Regions from separate parts of the Streptomyces sp. NPDC057445 genome, predicted to be linked through region 1. Evidence: riboswitches for the same ligand, from Rfam matches in the RefSeq annotation. Region 1 holds a riboswitch; each other region holds the start of a gene.
What was found. A riboswitch is a leader RNA that binds a small molecule or an ion and turns the genes downstream of it on or off. The one in region 1 is predicted to bind cyclic di-AMP.
Positions count from the first base shown of each region.

Region 1 (7,862 bases):
ACCACCGACGGCTACGAGCGCTTCCTCGCCTGGGGCAGGGACGTCCTCGAGCACACACCGGTGGTCGGAAAGCCGCTCTACGAATCGCTGCACGGCGCCAAGAAGGGCTTCAAGGACGCCTTCGCCCCCCAGGGGATGTTCGAGGATCTGGGGCTGAAGTACATCGGCCCGATCGACGGCCACGACATCGCCGCCGTCGAGTCGGGGCTGCGCCGGGCCAAACGCTTCCACGGACCGGTGCTGGTGCACTGCCTCACCGAGAAGGGCCGTGGCTATCGGCCCGCGCTGGAGGACGAGGCGGACCGCTTCCACACGGTCGGCGTGATGGACCCGCTGACCTGCGAGCCGCTGGCACCGGCCGGCGGTCCGTCGTGGACCTCGGTGTTCGGGGACGAGATCGCCGCGATCGGTGCAGAACGGCCCGACGTCGTGGCGATCACCGCGGCCATGCTGCATCCCGTCGGCCTGACGAGGTTCGCCGAACGCTTCCCCGACCGGGTCTGGGACGTCGGCATCGCCGAGCAGCACGCGGCCGTCTCCGCGGCCGGGCTCGCCACCGGGGGTCTCCACCCCGTCGTCGCCGTCTACGCCACCTTCCTCAACCGCGCCTTCGACCAGCTCCTGATGGACGTCGCCCTGCACCGTTGCGCGGTGACCTTCGTCCTCGACCGGGCGGGGGTCACCGGCGTGGACGGGGCCTCCCACAACGGCATGTGGGACATGTCGGTCCTCCAGGTCGTCCCCGGGCTCAGGATCGCCGCCCCGCGCGACGCCGACCAGCTGCGGGCACAGCTGCGAGAGGCCGTGGACGTGAGTGACGCGCCGACCGTACTGCGCTTCCCCAAGGAGTCGGTGGGCGAGCCGTTTCCCGCACTGGAGCGGATCGGCGGAATGGACGTGCTCCACCGGAGCGAGCACGCCGATGTGCTGCTGGTCTCGGTCGGGGCCCTCGCGTCCGTGTGTCTGGGGACCGCCGAGCTGCTGGAGGCCCGCGGCGTGCGCTGCACCGTGGTCGACCCGCGCTGGGTCAAGCCCGTCGACGAACAGCTCGCCCCGCTCGCCGGACGGCACCGCCTCGTCGCGGTGGTCGAGGACAACAGCCGGGCGGGCGGGGTCGGCTCGGCCGTCGGACAGGCGCTCCGGGACGCCGACGTGGACGTACCGCTGCGGACGTTCGGCATCCCCGATCAGTTCCTCGCGCACGCGAAGCGCGGCGAGGTGCTGGCGGACATCGGTCTGACGCCGGTCGAGATCGCGGGCCGGATCAGTGCCGCGCTGGCGCGCCGCAAGGCGACCCGGGAGCCCGAGGAGCACGGACGATGAGCAAGGACTTCGACCTCGGGCGCCTGCTCGCCGAGCGCGGCGGCGAACGGTACGAGCTGCACACGAGACATCTCAACCACCAGCTGCCGCGCATGCTCCGCACCATCGGCTTCGACAAGGTATACGAGCGGGGCGAGGGCGCGTACTTCTGGGACGCCGACGGCAACGACCACCTCGACATGCTCGCGGGCTTCGGGGTCATGGGCCTCGGCCGGCACCACCCCGTCGTCCGCAAGGCGCTGCACGACGTCCTCGACGCCTCGCTCGCCGACCTCACCCGCTTCGACTGCCCGCCGCTGCCCGGACTCCTCGCCGAGAAGCTGCTCGCCCACAGCCCCCATCTCGACCGGGTCTTCTTCGGCAACAGCGGCACGGAAGCGGTCGAGACGGCCCTGAAGTTCGCCCGCTACGCGACCGGCAGGCCGCGGATCGTGTACTGCACGCACGCCTTCCACGGGCTGACCACAGGCTCGCTCTCGGTCAACGGCGAGGCGGGCTTCCGGGACGGCTTCGCCCCGCTGCTCCCCGACACCGCGATCGAGCTCGGGGATCTCGGCGCGCTGGAGCGGGAGCTGAAGCGGGGCGATGTGGCGGGCTTCGTGGTGGAGCCCATCCAGGGCAAGGGGGTGCACGAGGCGCCGCCCGGGTTCCTGTCCGCGGCCCAGGAGCTGCTGCACCGGCACAACGCACTGCTCATCGCCGACGAGGTGCAGACCGGCCTCGGCAGGACCGGCGACTTCTTCGCCTACCAGCACGAGGAGGGCGTGGAGCCCGACCTGGTGTGCGTCGCGAAGGCGCTCTCGGGCGGCTACGTGCCGGTGGGCGCGACCCTCGGCAAGGACTGGATCTTCAAGAAGGTCTACTCGTCGATGGACCGCGTGCTGGTGCACTCCGCGAGCTTCGGCTCGAACGCCCAGGCGATGGCTGCCGGACTCGCGGTCCTCTCGGTGATCGAGGACGAACAGATCGTCGCGAACGCACGGATCACCGGGGAACTGCTGAGGACACGGCTCGCGGCGCTCGTCGAGCGCTACGAACTGCTGCAGGACGTCCGCGGGCGCGGGCTGATGATCGGCATCGAGTTCGGCAGGCCGTCCTCCCTGAAGCTGCGCAGCCGGTGGACCGTGCTGCAGGCCGCTCGCAAGGGCCTCTTCGCGCAGATGGTGGTCGTGCCGCTGCTGCAGAAGCACCGGATCCTCACCCAGGTCTCCGGTGACCATCTGGAAGTGATCAAGCTGATCCCGCCGCTGATCATCGGCGAGGCCGAGGTCGAGCGCTTCGTCCAGGCCTTCACCGCGGTCATGGACGACGCGCACGGGGGAAGCGGCCTGATGTGGGACTTCGGCAGGACACTCGTCAAGCAGGCCGTGGCCAATCGCTGAGGCCCCTGTCCTTTGCCTCTGAGGCAAGTTACTTGCCTCAGAGGAAAGATTTTGGCCCAATAGCGGCATGAGCCTTTCTGCCGGACAGTCTTCCGGGCCGCACCGCCAGGAGCCCGCCGCGAAGGCGGTCGACGAACTGCCCGAGGTCGCGCCCCGGCTGCGTGAACTGCGCCGTCGACAGGGCCTCACCCTTGAGGCCGCGGCGCAGCGCGCCGGTCTGTCGCCTGCCCATCTCTCCCGGCTGGAGACCGGCAACCGGCAGCCGTCGCTGCCCATGCTGCTCACCCTCGCCAGGATCTACGGTACGACGGTCGGGGAGCTGCTCGGCGAGCTGCATCCGGAACGCGACGCGATCATTCGCGGCGACCGGACGGGCCACGCAGCCGCCGACGGCTGGACCTACCAGCAGGCCGGTGGCCGTGGGCGCGCCATGCAGGCCCTGCGGGTCCGGGTGCCCCACGGGGCCGGGGGCCAGGGGGACCTGGTGAGGGTCCATCCCGGCGAGGAGTGGCTGTACGTACTCGAAGGCCGGCTGCGGCTCGGCCTGGGCGAGACAGTGCACGAACTCGAACCCGGGGACAGCGCCCACTTCGACTCGCTGACGCCGCACCGTATCGCCGCGGTCGCACCGGGTGGGGTCGAGCTGCTCTTCGTCCACACCCTGCTGCAGAGCCCCGACCCGCACGCCCACCCGCACGCTTGAGGAGACTGGCCATGCCGAAGAAGCCGTCATCGAAGAACGACGCGAACCAGGAGCAGACGTTTCCCGTCGGACTGATCGTCCGGCTGTTCGCCTATCTGGTCGCGGGCCACCTGTTCGCGGCCTTCCTCTACCTGCTGTTCACCGTCGGAGGCAGCTGACCGGCGGCTGCGGGGCTCAGACCGAGCCGTCCAGCAGCCGCTCGCGCAGCCGCTCGCGTGTCTCGGACGAGACGCCGAGTCCCTCGGAGAGGTAGCGCTCGGTGCTGCCCCAGGTCTCCTCGATGGTGGCGAACGCCGCCGCGAGGTACTCGGACCGGGCGTCGAAGAGCGGGCTCAGCAGCTCCATGACCTCCGGAGACATCCCCGCGGGGGAGGAGTCGCTGCGGCGCACCTTGTAGCGCCGGTGCGGGTCGTTCGACTTCAGGTAGTCGGCCTCGATGGCATCCCGCTCCACCCCCACCGCGAGCAGCGAGATGGCGATCGAGAGACCCGCGCGGTCCTTGCCGGCCGCACAGTGCATCAGCGCCGGAACGCTGTCCTCCGCCAGCGCGTGCAGGACCCGGCTGTGCTCGGCCGTGCGGTGTTTGATCATCACCCGGTACGAGGCGGACATGCGGCCGGCCGCCTTGCCGTCGGCGAGGATCGACTTCAGCTGGTCGAGGTTGCCGTCGCGGACCATCCCCCAGAACTCCGCGCCGTCGGCGGGATCACTGAGCGGGATGTTCACGTTCCGCACCCCGGGCAGCTCGACGTCCGGGCCCTCCAGCCCGTGGTCGGCGGCATTGCGGAAGTCGAAGATCGTGTGGAGCCCGAGCGACGCGAGGAAGGCGGCGTCGCTGTCGGTGGCGTGCGCGAGGTGACCGCTGCGGAAGAGCCGGCCGTACCGCACCTGGCGCCCGTCCACCGTCGGCAGTCCGCCGACGTCCCGGAAGTTGCGCACGCCGGAGAGCTCAGGTTCGGTCGAGGGGACCTGGGGCAGCTGCTGCGTCACGGGGACTCCTCCGTGTCTGCGGTCGGCACTGCTCGCCGACAGTGGCGCGATCCTGACCATACGACATTGATTCCTCAGGCAATCATCTCGGTTCCTGCGGCTCTGGGAGCGCGGTCGGTGGGGGCGTATCCGGGTTCTGTCCGGCAGGGGAGCCGCTGTGCACGCTGCTCCGGGCTGTGGCCGCCCTTCCCTGGTCCCGTTCACGCTCTTGCGCTCGACCTCCATCACCGGCTGCGGGACGACTCCGCTGCGACCTTGCTGCTGCATCACGGAACGGACACGGAGCTCCGGGGTGATCTCGACGCGGTGGTGCCTGGCTGCGGCGACGGAATGTGTGATCGCTGCGTTCCATCCGCGAAGTTAGAGATTGTCGGCATGAGTCTCTAATGGCCCTTCTGTCCGTATTGACTGTTTTCGCATAACGCGCCCCGGTAACAAGGGAGATGGCCTCCGCGCAGTGAGCGGGATCATATTCGTGACGTTCTGTTGCCGTGTGCCGCGGTCAATTCCCCTTGTCCGTAAGGACATCGAAGATCCCGAATCCACGGAGTGTGACCGGAAATTCCGTGTTGATATCGGGCGGGCGAATGCCGACCGAATGAGGTGGCTTGTTCCCCTCGGTCCGGCTCGCTTACGGTCACCGCAATCCGGTCGGATCGCCCAATCCTGCCGCCGTCCGGAATATCGCACCCATCCACGTGTGGCAGGAGCGGGGGACCCAGGTAAGTCCGCCGGCCGGGAGTACCGGACGGCTAGGGGTGAAGTCGCGCATGCGCGGCCGGGCATCTCCAGCCCGAACCCGACAGCTCACCTCGCAGGCGCCGGAGAGGAATTCGCCATGCCCGGAAAGGGTAAGCACCGCCGTCCGAGGACCAGCCCGTTCACGCGCGGATTCGTCGCCGCCGGTACGGGTGGCGCCGCCATCGCACTCCCGCTCATCGGCACCGCCGGTGCGCACGCTGTGGAGAAGTCCGCTCCCGCCGTGACCTCCGGTCATGTCGCCTCCGTCGCCCAGGGGGCCGTCGCCCCGCAGACGCCCAAGGCTCCGAAGGCGCCCAAGAGCTACACGGTCGTCGCCGGTGACTACCTCTCGAAGATCGCGGCCGAGCAGGACCTCGACGGCGGTTGGAAGAAGCTGTATGCCGACAATCGCGAGGCCGTCGGTGAGAACCCGTCACTGATCCACCCGGGGCTCAAGCTCACGATCGGCGGCAAGCCCGAGTCGAAGGCCCCGGCGGAGCGCAAGGCCGCTGCTCCGGCGAAGAAGGCCGCTGCTCCGGCCAAGGAGGCCGCTGCTCCGGCCAAGGAGGAGCGTTCGTCCCGCTCGGCCGAGCGTGCTGCGGCCGCCGCCGGGCCCGCCGCCTCCCGTCCCGGCTCGGGTGCGGCTGCTGCCCCCGCCCCCGCCGCGGCCCCGGCCGCAGCTCCCGCCGCGCCGGCCGCAGCTCCCGCCGCGCCGAGCAAGGTCACCGACTACACCGCTCCGGTCACCGGCAGCATCAGCACCGCCTACAGAACCCCCGGTGCCATGTGGTCCAGTGGTTACCACACCGGTCTCGACTTCATCGCCTCCGTCGGTACCTCGGTCAAGTCCGTGGGCCCGGGCACCGTGGTCTCGGCCGGATGGGCCGGCGCCTACGGCAACCAGGTCGTCATCCAGCACACCGACGGCACCTACTCGCAGTACGCCCACCTTTCCTCGCTCTCGATCTCGTCCGGCCAGAGCGTTCGCGGCGGCGAGCAGATCGGCCTCTCCGGCTCCACCGGCAACTCCACCGGCCCGCACCTGCACTTCGAGATCCGCACCGGACCGGGCTACGGCTCGGACATCGACCCGCTGGCCTATCTCCGGCAGCACGGCGTGTCGATCTGAAGCTGACGTAACGTCAGTGACGTCCGCCGCCCCTTTTCCTGACGGAGGGGGTGGCGGACGTCTGTGTTCCGCCGTATTCCCACTTTGCGAGAACCTGACCAGGTGGTCTATGTCACGCCACGTCAACCCCTCCCTACGGTGGCGTAGGTCACTTCACCCGGTGAATGATGTCTCGACGTGGCAGACGATTCGAGATCAAGAGCACATGGCGCATTCGGGTCGTACGCGGCGATCGGTGACAGCTTCACCGAGGGCGTCGGAGACCCTGGACCAGAGGGACAGTTCGTGGGCTGGGCGGACCGCCTTGCGGTCCTTCTCGACGACCGTGTACCGGAGCACACGTTCCGTTACGCCAATCTCGCCGTACGCGGACGACTCCTCGACCAGATCGTGGAGGAGCAGGTCCCGCGGGCGAAGGAACTCGCACCCGACCTGGTGACGTTCTGCGCGGGAGGCAACGACATCATCCGTCCCGGCACCGACCCGGACGATGTCGCCGAGCGCTTCGAACGAGCCGTCGCCGACCTTGCCGGTGCCGTCGGCACCGTCATGGTGACGACCGGCTTCGACACCCGGGGCGTGCCCGTGCTCCGTCATCTGCGCGGCAAGATCGCCACATACACCGCGCATGTGCGTGCCATCGCCGACCGCCACAACTGCCCCGTCCTCGACCTGTGGTCGCTCAAGTCCGTCCAGGACAGACGAGCGTGGGACGGCGACCGGCTCCATCTCTCGCCCGAGGGCCACACCCGAGTCGCGCTGCGCGCCGCGCAGGTGCTCGGCATCGAGGTGCCCGCCGACCCCGACCAGCCGTGGCCGCCGCTGCCGCCGCGCGGCACGTTCGACGTCCGGCGTGACGACATCCAGTGGGCGCGGGAGCACCTCGTGCCGTGGATCGGCCGACGGCTGCGGGGCGAATCCTCCGGCGATCATGTGGAGCCGAAGCGTCCGGATCTGCTCCCGCTCTGAGTGCCGGGCCCGCCGGGCCGGTACTGCGAAGCGGCGGGGATCCGCTCCAGGACCCCGCCCGCGAACACGTCGTACAGCGGCAGCGACTCCAGATGGACATAGCCGATGTGGCAGTCGCACACGGCGAGAGGGCAGGGGCGCGGCCGCAGTGCCGCCCGGAACGAGCCGTCGTAGAGATTGCCCAGCTCGGCCCGCACGAAATGGCAGCGCCGTACCGTCCCCTCACCGTCCACCGAGATCACCGACTCGCCCGTCCGGCACGGCAGCCCCGCCGATCGGTGCGGGTGGCGGCTGTAGGGGAAGAGCGGGTCGAGTGCCGTCCAGCGAGCGGCTTCCTCGTCCGTGTACGTACGCCCTTCCGCCGCGTTCACCCACAGGTAGACATGCGGCGGGAGATCGTCACGCAGCCGGCGGGCCTGCTCCAGATGTTCGTCGAAGCCGACGACTCCGACACTGAACCGGACTCCTCGGCCCACGAGTTCGCGGCATTTGCCGAGGAATCGGTCGTACGGCGTCTGGCCGGGGTGGTACGTGCACCACAGCGCCAGCGTGTCCGCGTCCGCGTCCGCGAGCCAGTCGGTCCGGCAGCTGAGATTGGTCTGGATGGCGACCCGGCGGACGTGCG
Region 1 covers NZ_JBHVDH010000002.1:477,861-485,722, forward strand. Annotated here, with positions in the region: gene dxs (1-deoxy-D-xylulose-5-phosphate synthase) at 1-1,323, shown strand, start outside; gene ACFU5O_RS06990 (aspartate aminotransferase family protein) at 1,320-2,705, shown strand; gene ACFU5O_RS06995 (helix-turn-helix domain-containing protein) at 2,773-3,408, shown strand; gene ACFU5O_RS07000 (DUF6126 family protein) at 3,420-3,566, shown strand; gene ACFU5O_RS07005 (tyrosine-protein phosphatase) at 3,583-4,398, opposite strand; cyclic di-AMP (ydaO/yuaA leader) riboswitch at 5,076-5,232, shown strand; gene ACFU5O_RS07010 (peptidoglycan DD-metalloendopeptidase family protein) at 5,237-6,268, shown strand; gene ACFU5O_RS07015 (SGNH/GDSL hydrolase family protein) at 6,446-7,237, shown strand; gene ACFU5O_RS07020 (STM4011 family radical SAM protein) at 7,198-7,862, opposite strand, start outside.

Region 2 (7,862 bases), on a different contig from region 1:
ACGCGCCCGTGCACCGGACCCGGCTTCCCAGTGGGGTCGAGGCCTGGCTGGTGACCCGGTACGGCGACGCGCGGCAGGCCCTCGCGGACCAGCGGCTCAGCAAGAACCCGGCGCATCACGACGAGCCGGCGCACGCGAAGGGCAAGACCGGGATCCCGGGGGAACGCAAGGCGGAGCTGATGACGCATCTGCTCAACATCGACCCGCCCGACCACACCCGGCTGCGCCGACTCGTCTCCAAGGCCTTCACCCCTCGCCGGGTCGCCGAGTTCGCCCCGCGCGTGCAGGAACTGACGGACCGGCTCATCGACGGCTTCGCCGAGAAGGGGAGCGCGGACCTCATCCATGAGTTCGCGTTCCCGCTCCCCATCTACGCCATCTGCGACATGCTCGGCGTCCCGCCCGAGGACCAGGACGACTTCCGTGACTGGGCCGGAATGATGATCCGTCACGGCGGCGGACCCCGTGGCGGTGTGGCGCGCTCGGTGAAGAAGATGCGGGGCTATCTCGCGGAGCTGATCCACCGCAAGCGCGAGGCTCCGGGTGACGACCTCATCTCGGGACTCATCAAGGCGTCCGACCACGGCGAGCACCTCACCGAGAACGAGGCGGCCGCCATGGCCTTCATCCTCCTCTTCGCCGGTTTCGAGACGACCGTCAATCTCATCGGGAACGGTGTGTACGCGCTGCTGCGCCACCCGGAGCAGCGCGCCCGCCTCCAGTCCTCCGTCGCCGCCGGCGAAACAGAACTGCTTGCCACCGGCGTCGAGGAACTCCTCCGCTTCGACGGGCCGGTGGAGCTGGCCACGTGGCGCTTCGCCACGGAGCCGCTCACCCTCGGCGGGCAGGACATCGCCGCCGGCGACCCCGTCCTCGTCGTACTCGCCGCTGCCGACAGGGACCCGGAGCGGTTCCCCGACGCGGACGTCCTCGATCTCGCCCGCCGGGACAATCCGCATCTCGGGTACGGGCACGGCATCCACTACTGCCTCGGTGCGCCGCTGGCGCGGCTGGAGGGACAGACCGCGCTCGCGACTCTGCTGACCCGCTTGCCCGACTTGCGACTTGCGACGGATCCTTCCGATTTGCGGTGGCGTGGGGGGCTCATTATGCGCGGATTGCGCACTCTGCCCGTTGAGTTCACTCCTCAAGAAAACTGACGACGCGTCAGTAACGTGACTTTCACGTGATCTCCGCTGCATCGACTTGTGATGCGCGTTCGAATGCGGCTACGTTCACCGTCAACTCGGGACCCTTCGGTCCCCTGTCGTCACACGAAAGGCCACCGCATGCTCTCCGGGAACGGTCGACACCGCCGCCCCCGTCAGGCTCCCGCCCTCATCGTCGCGGCAGGCGTGACCGGGTCGGCCATCGCGATCCCGCTGCTCGGCGCGGGTTCCGCTTCGGCCGCCGACACCACCACATGGGACCGGGTCGCGGACTGCGAGAGCGGCGGCATGTGGAGTGCCGACCTCGACAACGGCTACTACGGCGGGCTGCAACTGTCGCAGGAGCAGTGGGACGAGTTCGGCGGCACGACCTACGCGCCGCGCCCCGACCTCGCCAGCCGCTCGCAGCAGATCGCCGTCGCGGAGAAGGTCCTCGCCGCCCAGGGTCCTTCCGCATGGGCGAGCTGCGCCGCGATCACGGGGCTCACGACCGGCGGGGCCAAGGCCCAGGTCGATCCGGGTGTGACGCTCGGCGTCCAGGAGGAGGTCGACCCGCCGTCGTTCGGTGACGGCAGGGACTCCGTCGTGACGGACCCCTCGGCCTCCGCCTCGCCGGAGTCGTCGAAGCCTTCCACGGACTCCTCGGCGTCGCCCGAGACGTCCGAGCCCGCCGGCTCGCGGCAGGAGCCGAGCGCGCCCGAGTCCGCCGAGGGCGCCGATCCCGCCGAGGGCGCCGACTCCGGTGCCGGCAAGCACCGCGGTACCGCGGCCACCGATGAGGACGAGCCGGGCAATTCGGGCAGTTCTGACAGTGAGCGTGATTCCGGGCGCCATGCCTCACGAGGTGACGGATCGGCACGAGACGTCGCCGCAACGCCGGGTGAGTACACCGTCCGGCCCGGCGACAACCTCTGGGCGATCGCGGACGCCAACGAGGTCCCCGGCGGCTGGCCCGCGCTCTATGAGGCGAACGAGGATGTCGTCGGTTCTGACGCCGACCTCATCCTCCCTGGCCAGAGCCTCGATCTGGGCCTGGATCAGGAGCAGTTGAAGAAGTAGTTAGGGCGCTTATGTCCGTTTCTGTGCAAGTGAGACATGGGTCTCTTCCGGTCAACTGGCGCCTCATGCCCGCCAAGTAGGGCCATCCCGCCTCTCACCTGCGAAAACGGACATCCGTCCGTGACGGGTATGGGCGTTTTCTCCCCGATGTTCGTCTTTGAACATCGGGGAGACGTGTGTTTACGGTCTGAACGCTCGCCATCGCGGGCCCCGTCGACCGTCACGCCGAATCCTGCCGTCGGTCGCAGGGAACAGTCGACGCATCATGCGCCGTAGGCAGGAGCGGGGGACCCAAGGTAAGTGCCGTACCCGCCCGTTGAGGGAGGGCACGGCTTGGGGTGGAGCCGCGCGCATGGTCTGCGCGGCCGGGCAACTCACTTGGCCCGAACCCGACAGCTCACCTCGTAGGCGTCGGTGAGGGGATACTTCATGCTGCTTTCAGGCAAGGGCAAGCACCGCCGCCAGACCGCCCTCGGGCGGACCGCCCGTATCGCCACCTTCGCCGGTGTCACCGGTGCCGCCATCGCCGCGCCGCTCATGGCCTCCGGCACCGCGTCCGCCGCGACCGCCTCCGAGTGGGACGCCGTCGCCCAGTGCGAGTCGGGCGGCAACTGGTCCATCAACACCGGCAACGGGTTCTACGGCGGCCTGCAGTTCTCGGCCTCCACCTGGGCCGCGTACGGCGGCACGGCATACGCCGGCAGCGCGGACCAGGCCACCAAGGCCCAGCAGATCCAGGTCGCCGAGAAGGTCCTCGCCGGCCAGGGCAAGGGCGCATGGCCGCACTGTGGCGTGGGCCTGTCCAACGCCCCGTTCACCGGTGGCGCCGCCGAGGCCGCCCCGAAGCCCGCCGCCCCCAAGGCCGAGACCCCCGCCCCGGCCCCGAAGCGCGCCGAGGCCCCGACCACCCGCTCCGAGCGCCCGGCCGCCCCGGTCAAGAAGGGCGACGGGGAGTACAAGGTCAAGGCCGGCGACACCCTCAGCAAGATCGCCGAGGCGAAGAAGGTCGAAGGCGGCTGGAAGAAGCTCTTCGACCTGAACAAGGACATCCTCGACGACGCGGACGTCATCCACCCCGGCCAGCTCCTCCACCTGAGCTGACCCACCCTGCTCCGGGGCCCCCGACACCGGGGACTCCCCGCCCCGGACCGGGGACCTTCGTGGTCCCCGGGGGATCACGTCGTCCGGTGGACCCGGCGGACCACCGGACGACGCACCCCCGTCCCCCTCAGCCCCCCGGCCTGGCGCGCCTTCCCCCGTACGCGCCGGGCCGGGGTTTCTGTCTGTTTGATTCCCTTTTTCGTCCCACGGGGCGGGCACCGGCCGGCTGATGCCCCCGAGCCGGTTAGGCTCATGCCGCAAGGCCGAAGCGGCCCTGCACCGCTTGCGTCACATTTAGCGTCACATCCCAGAAGGAGATGCTCGTGCCGTCCATCGACGTCGTCGTAGCCCGGGAAATCCTGGACTCCCGAGGCAACCCCACGGTCGAGGTCGAGGTCGGCCTCGACGACGGCAGCACCGGCCGTGCTGCTGTTCCCTCCGGTGCCTCCACCGGTGCGTTCGAGGCCATTGAGCTCCGTGACGGAGACCCGAACCGCTACCACGGCAAGGGTGTCGAGAAGGCGGTACTCGCCGTCATCGAGCAGATCGGCCCGGAGCTCGTCGGTTACGACGCCACCGAGCAGCGTCTGATCGACCAGGCGATGTTCGACCTGGACGCCACCGACAACAAGGCGTCCCTCGGTGCCAACGCCATCCTCGGTGTGTCCCTGGCCGTCGCCCACGCGGCTTCCGAGGCCGCCGACCTCCCTCTCTTCCGCTACCTGGGCGGCCCGAACGCGCACCTGCTGCCGGTGCCGATGATGAACATCCTGAACGGCGGCTCGCACGCCGACTCCAATGTGGACATCCAGGAGTTCATGATCGCCCCGATCGGCGCGGAGTCCTTCTCCGAGGCGCTGCGCTGGGGCACCGAGGTCTACCACACCCTCAAGAAGGTCCTGAAGGAGCGCGGTCTGTCCACGGGTCTCGGTGACGAGGGCGGCTTCGCCCCGAACCTGGACTCCAACCGCGAGGCCCTCGACCTGATCCTCGAGGCCGTCCGGCAGGCCGGTTTCGCGCCCGGCAAGGACATCGCCCTCGCGCTCGACGTCGCCGCCTCCGAGTTCTACAAGGACGGCAAGTACGTCTTCGAGGGCAAGGAGCGCTCCGCCGCCGAGATGACCGAGTACTACGAGGAGCTCGTCTCCGCGTACCCGCTCGTCTCCATCGAGGACCCGCTGTTCGAGGACGACTGGGCCGGCTGGAAGGTCATCACCGACAGGCTCGGCGCCAAGGTGCAGCTGGTCGGCGACGACCTGTTCGTCACCAACCCCGAGCGCCTCGCCCGCGGCATCGAGGACGGTGCGGCGAACGCCCTGCTGGTCAAGGTCAACCAGATCGGTTCGCTGACCGAGACCCTGGACGCCGTGGAGCTGGCCCAGCGCAACGGCTTCAAGTGCATGATGTCCCACCGCTCCGGTGAGACGGAGGACGTCACGATCGCCGACCTGGCCGTCGCCACCAACTGCGGCCAGATCAAGACCGGTGCCCCGGCCCGCTCCGAGCGCGTCGCCAAGTACAACCAGCTGCTGCGCATCGAGGAGATCCTCGACGACGCGGCGGTCTACGCGGGCCGCTCTGCGTTCCCGCGGTTCAAGGGCTGACACCTGCCTCCGTACGTCCCCGCACCCGGTCCCGTACCGTGTGCGGGGACGTACGCGCGTAACAAAGGGGAGGCGGGACCATGGCCGGCAAGGACCGCGACCGGTTCTCGACCGCGACCAGACTGCGGCTGCTCGGCGAGCAGACCGCCGCCCGCGTCTACCGCTCGCAGACGCGCCGCCAGGCCCGGCGCTCCAGGCTGACCGGCCGGGCGGCCTTCCTCGCGCTGGTGGTCTGCTCGATGATCGTCGCGCTCGCGTACCCGACGCGTCAGTATGTGTCGCAGCGCAACGACGTCGCCGAGCAGAGGCGGCTCGCCGAAGCCGCTCGTGCGCGCGTGGAGCGCCTGCGTGACGAGAAGGCGCGCCTCCAGGACGACGCGTACGTCATGCGGCTGGCCCGTGAGCACCTGCACATGGTCCGGCCGGGCGAGACCGCCTACACCATGGTCGGTCCCAAGGCCGGTGAGCAGTCCCGCAGCGAGGAGGGCGGCGTCGGCCGCCCCTGGTACTCGAACGTCTGGGACGGCGTCGACCACGCCGACGCGGGCCGCTAGCGAAGCCACGAACACGAACGAAGAGACATACATATCCATGGACACGCCCCCTCCGACGACCGAGCACACGCCGCCCACCGAGGCGGACATCGCCGCGTTCCGGGACCAGCTCGGCCGCCCGCCGCGCGGTCTGCGCGCGATCGCCCACCGCTGCCCGTGCGGCAACCCGGACGTGGTCGAGACGGCCCCGCGGCTGGAGGACGGTACGCCGTTCCCGACGCTCTACTACCTGACCTGCCCCCGCGCGGCTTCGGCGATCGGCACGCTGGAGGCGAACGGCGTCATGAAGGAGATGACGGAGCGCCTGGGGACCGATCCCGAGCTCGCCGCGGCCTACCGTGCGGCGCACGAGGACTACATCGCGCGGCGCGACGCGATCGAGGAGCTGAAGGGCTTCCCGAGCGCGGGCGGCATGCCGGACCGGGTGAAGTGCCTCCATGTCCTGGTCGGTCACTCCCTGGCCGCGGGCCCGGGCGTGAACCCGCTCGGCGACGAGGCGATCGCGATGCTGCCGGAGTGGTGGGCGAAGGGTCCCTGCGTGACGCCTGCCACGGAGGAGGACGAGTGAGCCGCGTCGCCGCCGTCGACTGCGGCACCAACTCCATCCGGCTGCTCGTCGCCGACGTGACCGGGCCCGACAGCGCCCCCGGTGGGAGCGCCACCGGCGACCTCACGGAGCTGGACCGCCGGATGACCATCGTCCGCCTCGGCCAGGGCGTGGACCGCACCGGCCGCCTCGCCCCCGAGGCGCTGGAGCGCACCTTCGCCGCCTGCCGCGAGTACGCAGAGGCCATCACGGCGCACGGTGCGCAGAAGGTCCGCTTCGTGGCGACCTCCGCTTCGCGTGACGCCGAGAACCGCGACGAGTTCGTCCGTGGGGTGCTCGACATCCTGGGCGTCGAGCCCGAGGTGATCAGCGGCGACCAGGAGGCGGAGTTCTCCTTCACCGGCGCCACCAAGGAGCTCCCGGGGCACGAGGAGCGCCTGGTCGTGGACATCGGGGGCGGCTCCACCGAGTTCGTCATCGGCCACGGCCATGTCGAGGCCGCCCGCTCCGTCGACATCGGCTGCGTACGGCTGACCGAGCGGCACATCAAGAGCGATCCGCCGGCCCCCGCCGAGGTCGCCGCCCTCCGCGCCGACATCGCCGCGGCGCTCGACCTCGCGGAGGAGACGGTCCCGATCCGCGAGGCTCGGACCCTCGTCGGCCTGGCCGGCTCCGTGACCACCGTCGCCGCGATCGCGCTGGGCCTCGAGGAGTACGACTCCTCGGCCATCCACCACTCGCGCATCTCCCGCGGACAGGTCGCGGAGGTGACCCGGGGACTGCTCTCCTCCACGCACGAGGAGCGCGCCGCCAACCCCGTGATCCACCCCGGCCGGGTGGACGTGATCGCCGCCGGGGCGCTGGTCCTGCTGGAGATCATGGACCGCACGGGCATCGAGGAGGTCGTGGTCAGCGAACACGACATTCTGGACGGAATCGCCTGGTCCCTCGCCTGACCGGCGCTCGGTCCGGCCCGTCGGCCGGGCTGCCGCGAGAAAGTTCGTGAAGTTCTTCACAAGGAAAAGGGCCCTGTCGGCCGTCGAAAGTGCCCCTCGACGGCCCTCCGGGCCTCTTTTTTGCCCAACTCGGCCTGCCCGCGCGCTGCGGGGCATGTGCCCGCCGCGTTACGTACACATGAAGCAGGGTGCTGGTTCACCTTCCGGATGGGGGAGTGGGGCCAGCTCAGAGGGCCTTCTCAACGCTCCCCGTTACACCGGGGTTCCCTGCCCCCGCCATGACCTCGGTCACGTGGGCGGCGGAGTGTAGCAGAGGGTCCGCAGATGCTTGTGAAGGGGCTCACGAGCGACCCCCACCAGGGGGGTGGATACTCGATGGCATGAGCACCACGGAGCGTCCCAGGATCCTCGTAGTAGGCGGTGGGTACGTAGGCCTGTACGCAGCTCGTCGCATTCTGAAGAAGATGCGGTACGGGGAGGCGACCGTCACGGTCGTCGACCCGCGGTCGTACATGACCTACCAGCCCTTCCTCCCCGAAGCCGCCGCCGGCAGCATCTCGCCCCGGCACGTCGTCGTCCCGCTGCGACGCGTGCTGCCCAAGGCCGAGGTACTCACCGGTCGGGTCACCACCATCGACCAGGACCGCAAGGTCGCCACGGTCGCGCCGCTCGTGGGCGAGGCCTACGAGCTGCCGTTCGACCACCTGGTCGTCGCGCTCGGCGCGGTCTCCCGCACCTTCCCGATCCCCGGCCTCGCCGAGCAGGGCATCGGTATGAAGGGCATCGAGGAGGCCATCGGCCTGCGCAACCATGTCCTCGAGCAGCTCGACAAGGCCGACTCGACGACCGACGAGGATGTCCGCCGCAAGGCG
Region 2 covers NZ_JBHVDH010000020.1:36,073-43,934, forward strand. Annotated here, with positions in the region: gene ACFU5O_RS29750 (cytochrome P450) at 1-1,160, shown strand, start outside; gene ACFU5O_RS29755 (transglycosylase family protein) at 1,290-2,228, shown strand; cyclic di-AMP (ydaO/yuaA leader) riboswitch at 2,487-2,654, shown strand; gene ACFU5O_RS29760 (transglycosylase family protein) at 2,658-3,329, shown strand; gene eno (phosphopyruvate hydratase) at 3,647-4,933, shown strand; gene ACFU5O_RS29770 (septum formation initiator family protein) at 5,014-5,487, shown strand; gene ACFU5O_RS29775 (DUF501 domain-containing protein) at 5,525-6,055, shown strand; gene ACFU5O_RS29780 (exopolyphosphatase) at 6,052-6,990, shown strand; gene ACFU5O_RS29785 (NAD(P)/FAD-dependent oxidoreductase) at 7,371-7,862, shown strand, end outside.
Region 2: linked by a shared signal. The riboswitch ahead of ACFU5O_RS29760 (transglycosylase family protein) and the one ahead of ACFU5O_RS07010 (peptidoglycan DD-metalloendopeptidase family protein) in region 1 are both predicted to bind cyclic di-AMP.

Region 3 (7,862 bases), on a different contig from region 1:
GAGCTGCTGCCCGGCTACCCCGGCTCGTCCCGGGCCTGGTTCACCTCGCTCAGGGTGCAGGAACAGCTGAAGCCCCTGATGCAGCGGGGCGAGGTGGCGCCGTTCATCCTGGTCTCCCCGCGCACCACGCTGCTGGGCGGGATGGACACGGGCTGCGCCAACGCGCCGGGAAGGATCAACGCCGACAGCTGGCTCAGCGTCGACGTCCGCAAGGCGGTCATGGACAGCTTCCGCGCCTCGCGGCGGCCCGGCGGCTGGGCGGTCGCGGGCTACTCGGCGGGCGGCCACTGCGCGGCGAAGCTCGCCGTCGCACACCCGGACCGCTACCGGGCCGGAGTGAGTCTGTCCGGCTACAACGACCCGGCGGCCGAGAAGGCCTCCATCGCCGCCTTCGACCCCGAGCTGCGCCGCGCCAACAACCCGCTCAGCATCCTGGAGGCCGCTCCCGTCGCCCCCCGCACGGCGCTCTACGTCTCCGGGGCGAAGGGTGACGGTTTCGAGGCGGGCCTCGCGCTGCGCGCCGTGGCCAGGCCGCCGGCCACCGTCGATGTCGTCGAGGTCGGCGGCCCTCATGACACCGAGGGGTGGAGCCGCCAGATCCCGGACGTCTTCCGCTGGCTGTCCCGCCAGGTCGCCGCCGACGGAGCCCCCACCACGTCGGCGTCCGCGGGCCACTGATCGTGCCCGGGCCGGGCCGGGCCCCGGGGCTGCCGGACGGCTACACCGGCCGGGTCGCGCCCGCGAACGGCATCTGGTCGATCGGCGCGATCCGGACGGGCGCACCCGGGCGCGGGGCGTGGATCATCTGTCCGCCGCCGATGTAGAGCCCCACGTGCGAGATCCCGGAGTAGAAGAAGATCAGGTCCCCGGGCACCAGCTGGGAGCGGGGAACACTGCGGCCCGCGTTGATCTGGGTGTACGTCGTGCGGGGCAGGGACACGCCCGCGGAACGCCAGGCGGCCTGGGTGAGCCCCGAGCAGTCGTACGCGGAGGGGCCGGTCGCGCCCCAGACGTAGGGCTTCCCGAGCGCGCCGTAGGCGTAGGCGACGGCTTGGGCGGCACGGGGGTTGGTGGCGGCGGCCGGTCCTCCATCTGTCACGCCGGTACGGGCGGTGTCACGGTCGGCCCGAGAGGGGCCTCCCGTCCCGTCCCCGCCCGCGTACGCGGCGCGCTGCTCGGCCGTCATCCGGGCCAGCACCGACTGCGCGGCCGCGAGCCTCTTCCGTACCGTCGTCCGGTGCAGTGCCAGCTCCGCCCGGCGCGCCGTCAGCTCGGCCAGCCGCTCGTCCGCCTCCGCCCGCAGCTGGGCCATCTCCCGCGCCTGCTTCCGCATTCCGGTGATCGCCGCGGTCTGCCGCGCCCCGGCACGCTCGGCCAGTTCCGCCCCGGCCAGATATCCGTCGGGGTCGGAGGAGAGCGCGAGCTGTACGGCCGGGTCGAGGCCGCCCGCCCGGTACTGCGCGGTGGCGATCGAGCCGAGTGCGTTGCGGGAGGCGTTGAGCCGCTCCGTACGCCGCGCGGCCTCGTCCCTCAGCCTGTCCAGCGAATCACGGGCCCGGCCGGCCGCCTCCTTCGCGCCGTTGTACTTCTCGGTGGCCTCTTCCGCCTCCTGGTACAGCTTGTCGGCCTTCGCCTTCAGCTGCTCGGGTGTGAGGCCGGGCTCGGCGTGCCCTGAGCCGTCGAAGAGGGTGCTTGTCGCGGCACCGGTCAGCGCCAGGGTGAGCGCGGTACGGGCAGCAGAGCCGGAGAGCGGGCGCTGCTTGGGTTTGCGGTGCGCTGCCACGAGGGCCAGTCCTTCCGGAGTCCGGCAGTTCATGCCGAGCGGATCGGCGGCGGGCCGCACAGGGGAAACGGCCCGCCGCCGGGTCCGCCGGCGCGGCGGCCGACAGTGCGCCGCCCCGGACATGTGGCGGCGGTGGGAGTCGGCCACCTGGGGGAGGACGCTAGGCCTCCGGTATGTGCCAGGGAGGTGTCATGACCGGTATTGGCGAGAGTCGGACCGGCCGGGTCGCTTTTGGATCGCTCGGGCTAGGCTCCGGTGCCATGGACGTACTCATCAATGTCTTCGTCGCCCTGCACATCATCGGTATCGCGGCGCTGCTCGGCGGCTTCCTGACGCAGATGAAGGCGATGGGCCGTGGGACGGCGCGGTTCACGCCGGCGATGCTGCACGGCGCGCTGACGATGCTGGTCACGGGCGTTGCGCTGGTGGGGCTCAACGAGGCGGACGACCAGTCGGTGAACAACCTCAAGGTCGGCATCAAGCTCGCGGTGCTGGTGGTGATCCTCGCCCTGGTCTACGTCAAGCGGGACGAGGAGAAGGTGGACAAGGCGGTGTTCGGCGCGGTGGGCGGCCTGACGGTGGTCAACATCTTCATCGCGACGCTCTGGACGTGATCCGGCCGGCAGGCCTGGCGACCGATCAGGTTCCCCTTCCGGGGGCCGTCCGCATCGCGCCGCAACTCTCCCCGGTCGGAGGCCGGTTGCGGCGCGAGTACAGCAGGGTGCGGCGGCAGCGGCAGCGGCAGCCGGCGGTCTAGGCGGGGCGGACGCTCCCGTAGATCGGCATGTAGTAGATCGACTCCTCGCGGACGTTCGCACCCGGCTTCGGGGCGTGGATCATTTTGCCGTCGCCGATGTAGATGCCGACGTGGCTGATGTCGTCGTAGAAGAAGACCAGATCACCGGGGAGGAGATCCTTCGTCGCCACGCGCTGACCGACCTTGACCTGGTCCCAGGTGGTGCGGGGCAGATCGACCCCTGCGGCCTTCCAGGCGGCCAGGGTGAGGCCGGAGCAGTCGTAGGAGCTGGGCCCGGTCGCGCCCCAGACGTACGGCTTGCCGATCTGGGTGCGGGCGAAGGAGAGCACCTTCTCGGCCTTGGCGGCGTATGTCCCGCTCGAAGTGCCGGACCCCGTCCCCGTCTCCGCACCGGGGGCCGTGCCCTGCTCCTGCTCCTGCTGCTGCTCCTGCTCCCTCGCGCGGCGCTCCGCCTCGGCCTTGGCCTTGGCCTCCGCTTTGCGGCGGGCCGCTTCCTCGCGTTGGCGCTCCAGCGCTTCCAGCCGTGCCTTCTCCTCCGCCGTCAGCTTCGACAGGAGCGTCCGTGCCTCGGCGAGCTTGCGCTGGACCGTCTCCTTGGTGGTGCGCAGCGACTGCTGCGAAGCGGTCAGCGTCTCCAGGCTCCGGGTCGCCTTCGCGCGCTGCTTCGCCGCCGAGGCCTGCTGCTCCTCGAAGTCGGCGACGGCGCCGCGCTGTTCGTCGGAGAGCCGGTCCATCAGGCGGGTCTGGTCGAAGTAGTCCTGGGGGCTGTCGGCGAGGAGCAGCGCGGCGGTCGGCGTGACGGCACCGGTGCGGTACTGGGCGGCCGCGTACGAACCGAGCTCGCGGCGGGCCTCGTTCAGGGACTCCGTGCGCTCGGCGGCATTGTCGAGGAGCCGGCCCACCTCGCGGCGCTGCTCGGCGGTGTCCTCTTTCGCCTGGTTGTACTGCTGGGTCGCGGTGCCCGCCTGCCGGTAGAGGTCGTCGACCTTCTTCTGGACCTCTTCGACACTCGGCCGGGGTTCGGCCTGGGCGCTCTGGGTAGAGAGCAGGGTGACGCCCGCGAGGGCTGCCGTCGTGAACCCGACGGCGGGGGATTTCGTACGTGGACGCGTACGGGGCTGCGTCTTGCGATGCGACGCCAAGGCCGGCATCTCCTTCCGTGGACCGCCTACCGGGTTAGCTGTCGGGTTCGGACGGATCGGAAGGCTGTCCTACGGGCCGAGTTGAGCTTGGCCCGATTCACCCCAGTTGTGCATGGTGGGTCCCCGGTTCCGAACTTCCTTGCGGAATGCCCGGATTCGGCGTGGCTGCCCGATTGGCGTTGGTCGCCGATGAGGGGACGGGCTGCCTGGGCGAGCACGCTAGCCAAATCGTGGTGCTCCTGTGAAGGTCGATGTGCGATATGCCCGATACATTTCCGTGACCTTTACCTGTCGTGACTTTCATGCTACGGATGGTGATTGGCGGGTTGTGGTGGAAGGCGGAGGCGGGCTGTCGGTCCGGCGGCCTAGACTCGTAGAGCGATGAGCAGCCTCTTTGACGACAGCTTCCTGGCGGACCTCCAGCGCACCTCGGCCTCGGAGGAGCCCCCGCCGCCCGAGCACGGTGAGCATGACGACCACGGACCCCACGAGGAGGTCCCGCACGACCTCTTCGAGGGCAGGTTCGACGTGCCTCCGGCGCGGGACGTGCACTACCGCGACGGCGCGCCGCGCCCTGCCGTGGACCCGGCCGCGCTGCTCGACGGGCTGAACGAGCAGCAGCGCGCCGCCGTCGTGCACACCGGCTCCCCGCTGCTGATCGTGGCCGGTGCCGGTTCCGGCAAGACCCGGGTGCTGACCCACCGGATCGCCCATCTGCTGGGGACCCGCCGTGTCCACCCCGGCCAGATACTGGCGATCACGTTCACGAACAAGGCCGCGGGCGAGATGAAGGAGCGCGTCGAGCACCTCGTCGGCCCGCGCGCCAACGCCATGTGGGTCTCCACCTTCCACAGCGCCTGCGTGCGGATCCTGCGCCGGGAGAGCAAGAAGCTCGGCTTCACGTCGTCGTTCTCGATCTACGACGCCGCCGACTCGAAGCGGCTGATGGCGCTGGTCTGCCGTGATCTGGACCTCGACCCGAAGAAGTTCCCGCCGAAGTCCTTCAGCGCCAAGATCTCGAACCTGAAGAACGAGCTGATCGACGAGGAGGCCTTCGCCGACCAGGCCGGGGGTACCTCCCAGGACGGAGGCTCGGGGGGAGGTTTCGAGAAGACCCTCGCCGAGGCCTACCGGATGTACCAGGCGCGGCTGCGCGAGGCCAACGCGCTGGACTTCGACGACATCATCATGACCACCGTCCATCTGCTCCAGGCGTTCCCGGACGTCGCCGAGCACTACCGGCGCCGGTTCCGCCACGTCCTGGTCGACGAGTACCAGGACACCAACCACGCCCAGTACACGCTGGTGCGCGAGCTGGTCGGCACGGGATACGAGGATCTGGCCCCGGCAGAGCTGTGCGTCGTGGGTGACGCCGACCAGTCGATCTACGCCTTCCGCGGCGCCACGATCCGTAACATCCTCCAGTTCGAGGAGGACTACCCGGACGCCACCACGATCCTGCTGGAGCAGAACTACCGCTCCACCCAGACGATCCTCTCCGCGGCCAACGCCGTCATCGAGCGCAACGAGAGCCGTCGCCCCAAGAACCTGTGGACGAACGCGGGCGCGGGTTCGCAGATCACCGGCTATGTCGCGGACACCGAGCACGACGAGGCCCAGTTCGTCGCCGACGAGATCGACCGGCTGACGGACGCGGGCCACGCCAAGGCCGGTGACGTCGCCGTCTTCTACCGGACGAACGCACAGTCCCGTGTCTTCGAAGAGATCTTCATCCGGGTCGGCCTGCCCTACAAGGTCGTCGGCGGCGTGCGCTTCTACGAGCGCAAGGAAGTCCGCGATGTGCTTGCCTACCTGCGCGTTCTGGCCAACCCCGAGGACAACGTCCCACTGCGCCGCATCCTCAACGTCCCCAAGCGCGGCATCGGCGACCGCGCCGAAGCGATGATCGACGCGCTTGCGCTGCGCGAGAAGATCACCTTCCCGCAGGCGCTGCGGCGGGTGGACGAGGCGTACGGGATGGCGGCCCGGTCGGCCAACGCCGTCAAGCGCTTCAACACGCTGATGGAGGAGCTCGGCACGATCGTGGAGTCGGGCGCCGGTCCGGCCACCGTCCTGGAAGCCGTGCTCGAACGCACGGGGTACCTCGCCGAGTTGCAGGCGTCGACCGACCCGCAGGACGAGACACGCATCGAGAACCTTCAGGAGCTTGCCGCCGTCGCGCTCGAGTTCGAGCAGGAGCGCGGTGCGGAGGATGGCTCGGGCACGCTCGCCGAGTTCCTCGAGCAGGTCGCGCTGGTGGCCGACTCCGACCAGATCCCGGACGAGGACGAGGAAGGCAGCGGCGTCATCACCCTCATGACGCTGCACACGGCCAAGGGCCTGGAGTTCCCGGTCGTGTTCCTCACGGGCATGGAGGACGGCGTCTTCCCGCACATGAGGGCGCTCGGCCAGACCAAGGAACTGGAGGAGGAGCGCCGACTGGCGTACGTGGGCATCACGCGCGCCCGCGAGCGGCTCTATCTGACGCGTTCGTCGATGCGGAGCGCCTGGGGCCAGCCCGCCTACAACCCGCCGTCGCGGTTCCTCGAGGAGATCCCCGACGCGCATCTGCAGTGGAAGCGGACGGGACCGATGGCGGCTCCCGCCGGGCCGACCGCAGGGATCACGTCCTCCCTGTCGTCGTCGCGTTCGCGTTCCGGCCCTTCGGGCTTCGCGACGCGGCGTACGACCGACAAGCCGGTGATCGCGCTGGCGGTCGGTGACCGGGTCACGCACGACCAGTTCGGGCTCGGGACCGTGATGGCGGTGACCGGTTCGGGCTCGGACGCGCAGGCCACGATCGACTTCGGGGACGCGAAGCCCAAGCGGCTGCTGCTGCGGTACGCACCGGTCCAGAAGCTGTAGCCGGGACAGAGCCGCGGCGGGTCACGGCAAGCGGAACATGAAGGACGCGGGCCGGTCCAGGGTCTGTTGTTCGGATCAGGCCGGATCGGTCAGCGGGGTCCGGCGGCAGGCATCGCAAGGCGGAGGAAGGATCCCGTGCGGTGGGGCGCCTCCCGGCGGTGGCCGGGGGACGTCGGCGACCGACGACGACGCAGCCACCAGATGCGGCGCCAGGGCACGCGACCCCGGCAGGATCCCGAACGAGAGGCCCTAGGACGGGCTGAGGCCGTGGCTGCGCAGCCACGAGAGCGGGTCGATCGCGGACCCGGCTCCCGGCCGCACCTCGAAGTGCAGATGCGGGCCGGTGGAGTTGCCCGAGTTGCCGGAGTACGCGATGACTTCGCCGGCCTTGACCGAGCCCGAGCGGATCTTGGTGCTGCTGAGGTGGCAGTACCAGGTCTCCGTGCCGTCGGCGGCGGTGACGATCGCCATGTTGCCGTACGCGCTGTTCCACTGGGTGCGCACGGTGCCGTCCGTCGCCGCCATCACCGGAGTGCCGTACGAGACGGGGAAGTCGATACCGGTGTGCATGGACATCCAGTTGACGCCGGCCTGGCCGAAGTAGGCGCTGAGCCCGTGCTGGCTGACGGGCAGGGCGAACTTGGGGCGGAGCGCCTCGCGGCGAGCCGCCTCCGCCTCGCGCTTCTTGCGGTCGGCGTCCTGGCGCGCCTTGAGGTCGATCCGCTCCTGGGTGCGGCTGGCACGGTCGCCGAAATCGCGGGCATCGGCGCTCAGCGCGGCAAGTTGGGTGTCGAGCTTGCTGTTCGCGGCGACGGGCTTGACGGACGCCGGATCGGCCGCGGTGACGGCGGTCTTGTCGCTCTTCGTCTCGTCGCCCCCGGTGAGCCCGCCGACCGAGGCCGCCGCGACACCGGCGACGCCCATGACACAGGCGGAGGGCACGGCGACGGTGAGCATGGCCGAACGCTTGGCGGGGGTACGGCGACGGCCGCGGCTTCCGCCCGCGCGGCGCACGGGCCGGGCGGGGACGACCGGGGCGGTGACGGTGGCCGCGGCGGCGACGAGTTCGGTCTCGTCGTAGCCCTCGTACTCGTGGTCGTCGTAGCCGGCGGGCTCGTGATCGTGGTCCTGCTCGGCCTCGGGGCCGGGCGCCGGATCGTTGCTGTGCTCGAGCTCGGGTCCGGGTTCGACGGCGGAAGCGTCTTCGTGCTGAGCCTCGAACTCGCCCTCGGGGGAGAACTGTTCCGGGATCGGGTTGTGCTCGGCGTAGTAGCCGGCGTACTCGGTGTGACCCGCGTACTCGCTGTGTTCCGTG
Region 3 covers NZ_JBHVDH010000003.1:433,085-440,946, reverse strand. Annotated here, with positions in the region: gene ACFU5O_RS09930 (alpha/beta hydrolase) at 1-678, shown strand, start outside; gene ACFU5O_RS09925 (NlpC/P60 family protein) at 719-1,816, opposite strand; gene ACFU5O_RS09920 (hypothetical protein) at 2,044-2,397, shown strand; gene ACFU5O_RS09915 (NlpC/P60 family protein) at 2,537-3,691, opposite strand; cyclic di-AMP (ydaO/yuaA leader) riboswitch at 3,690-3,854, opposite strand; gene pcrA (DNA helicase PcrA) at 4,064-6,547, shown strand; gene ACFU5O_RS09905 (M23 family metallopeptidase) at 6,797-7,862, opposite strand, start outside.
Region 3: linked by a shared signal. The riboswitch ahead of ACFU5O_RS09915 (NlpC/P60 family protein) and the one ahead of ACFU5O_RS07010 (peptidoglycan DD-metalloendopeptidase family protein) in region 1 are both predicted to bind cyclic di-AMP.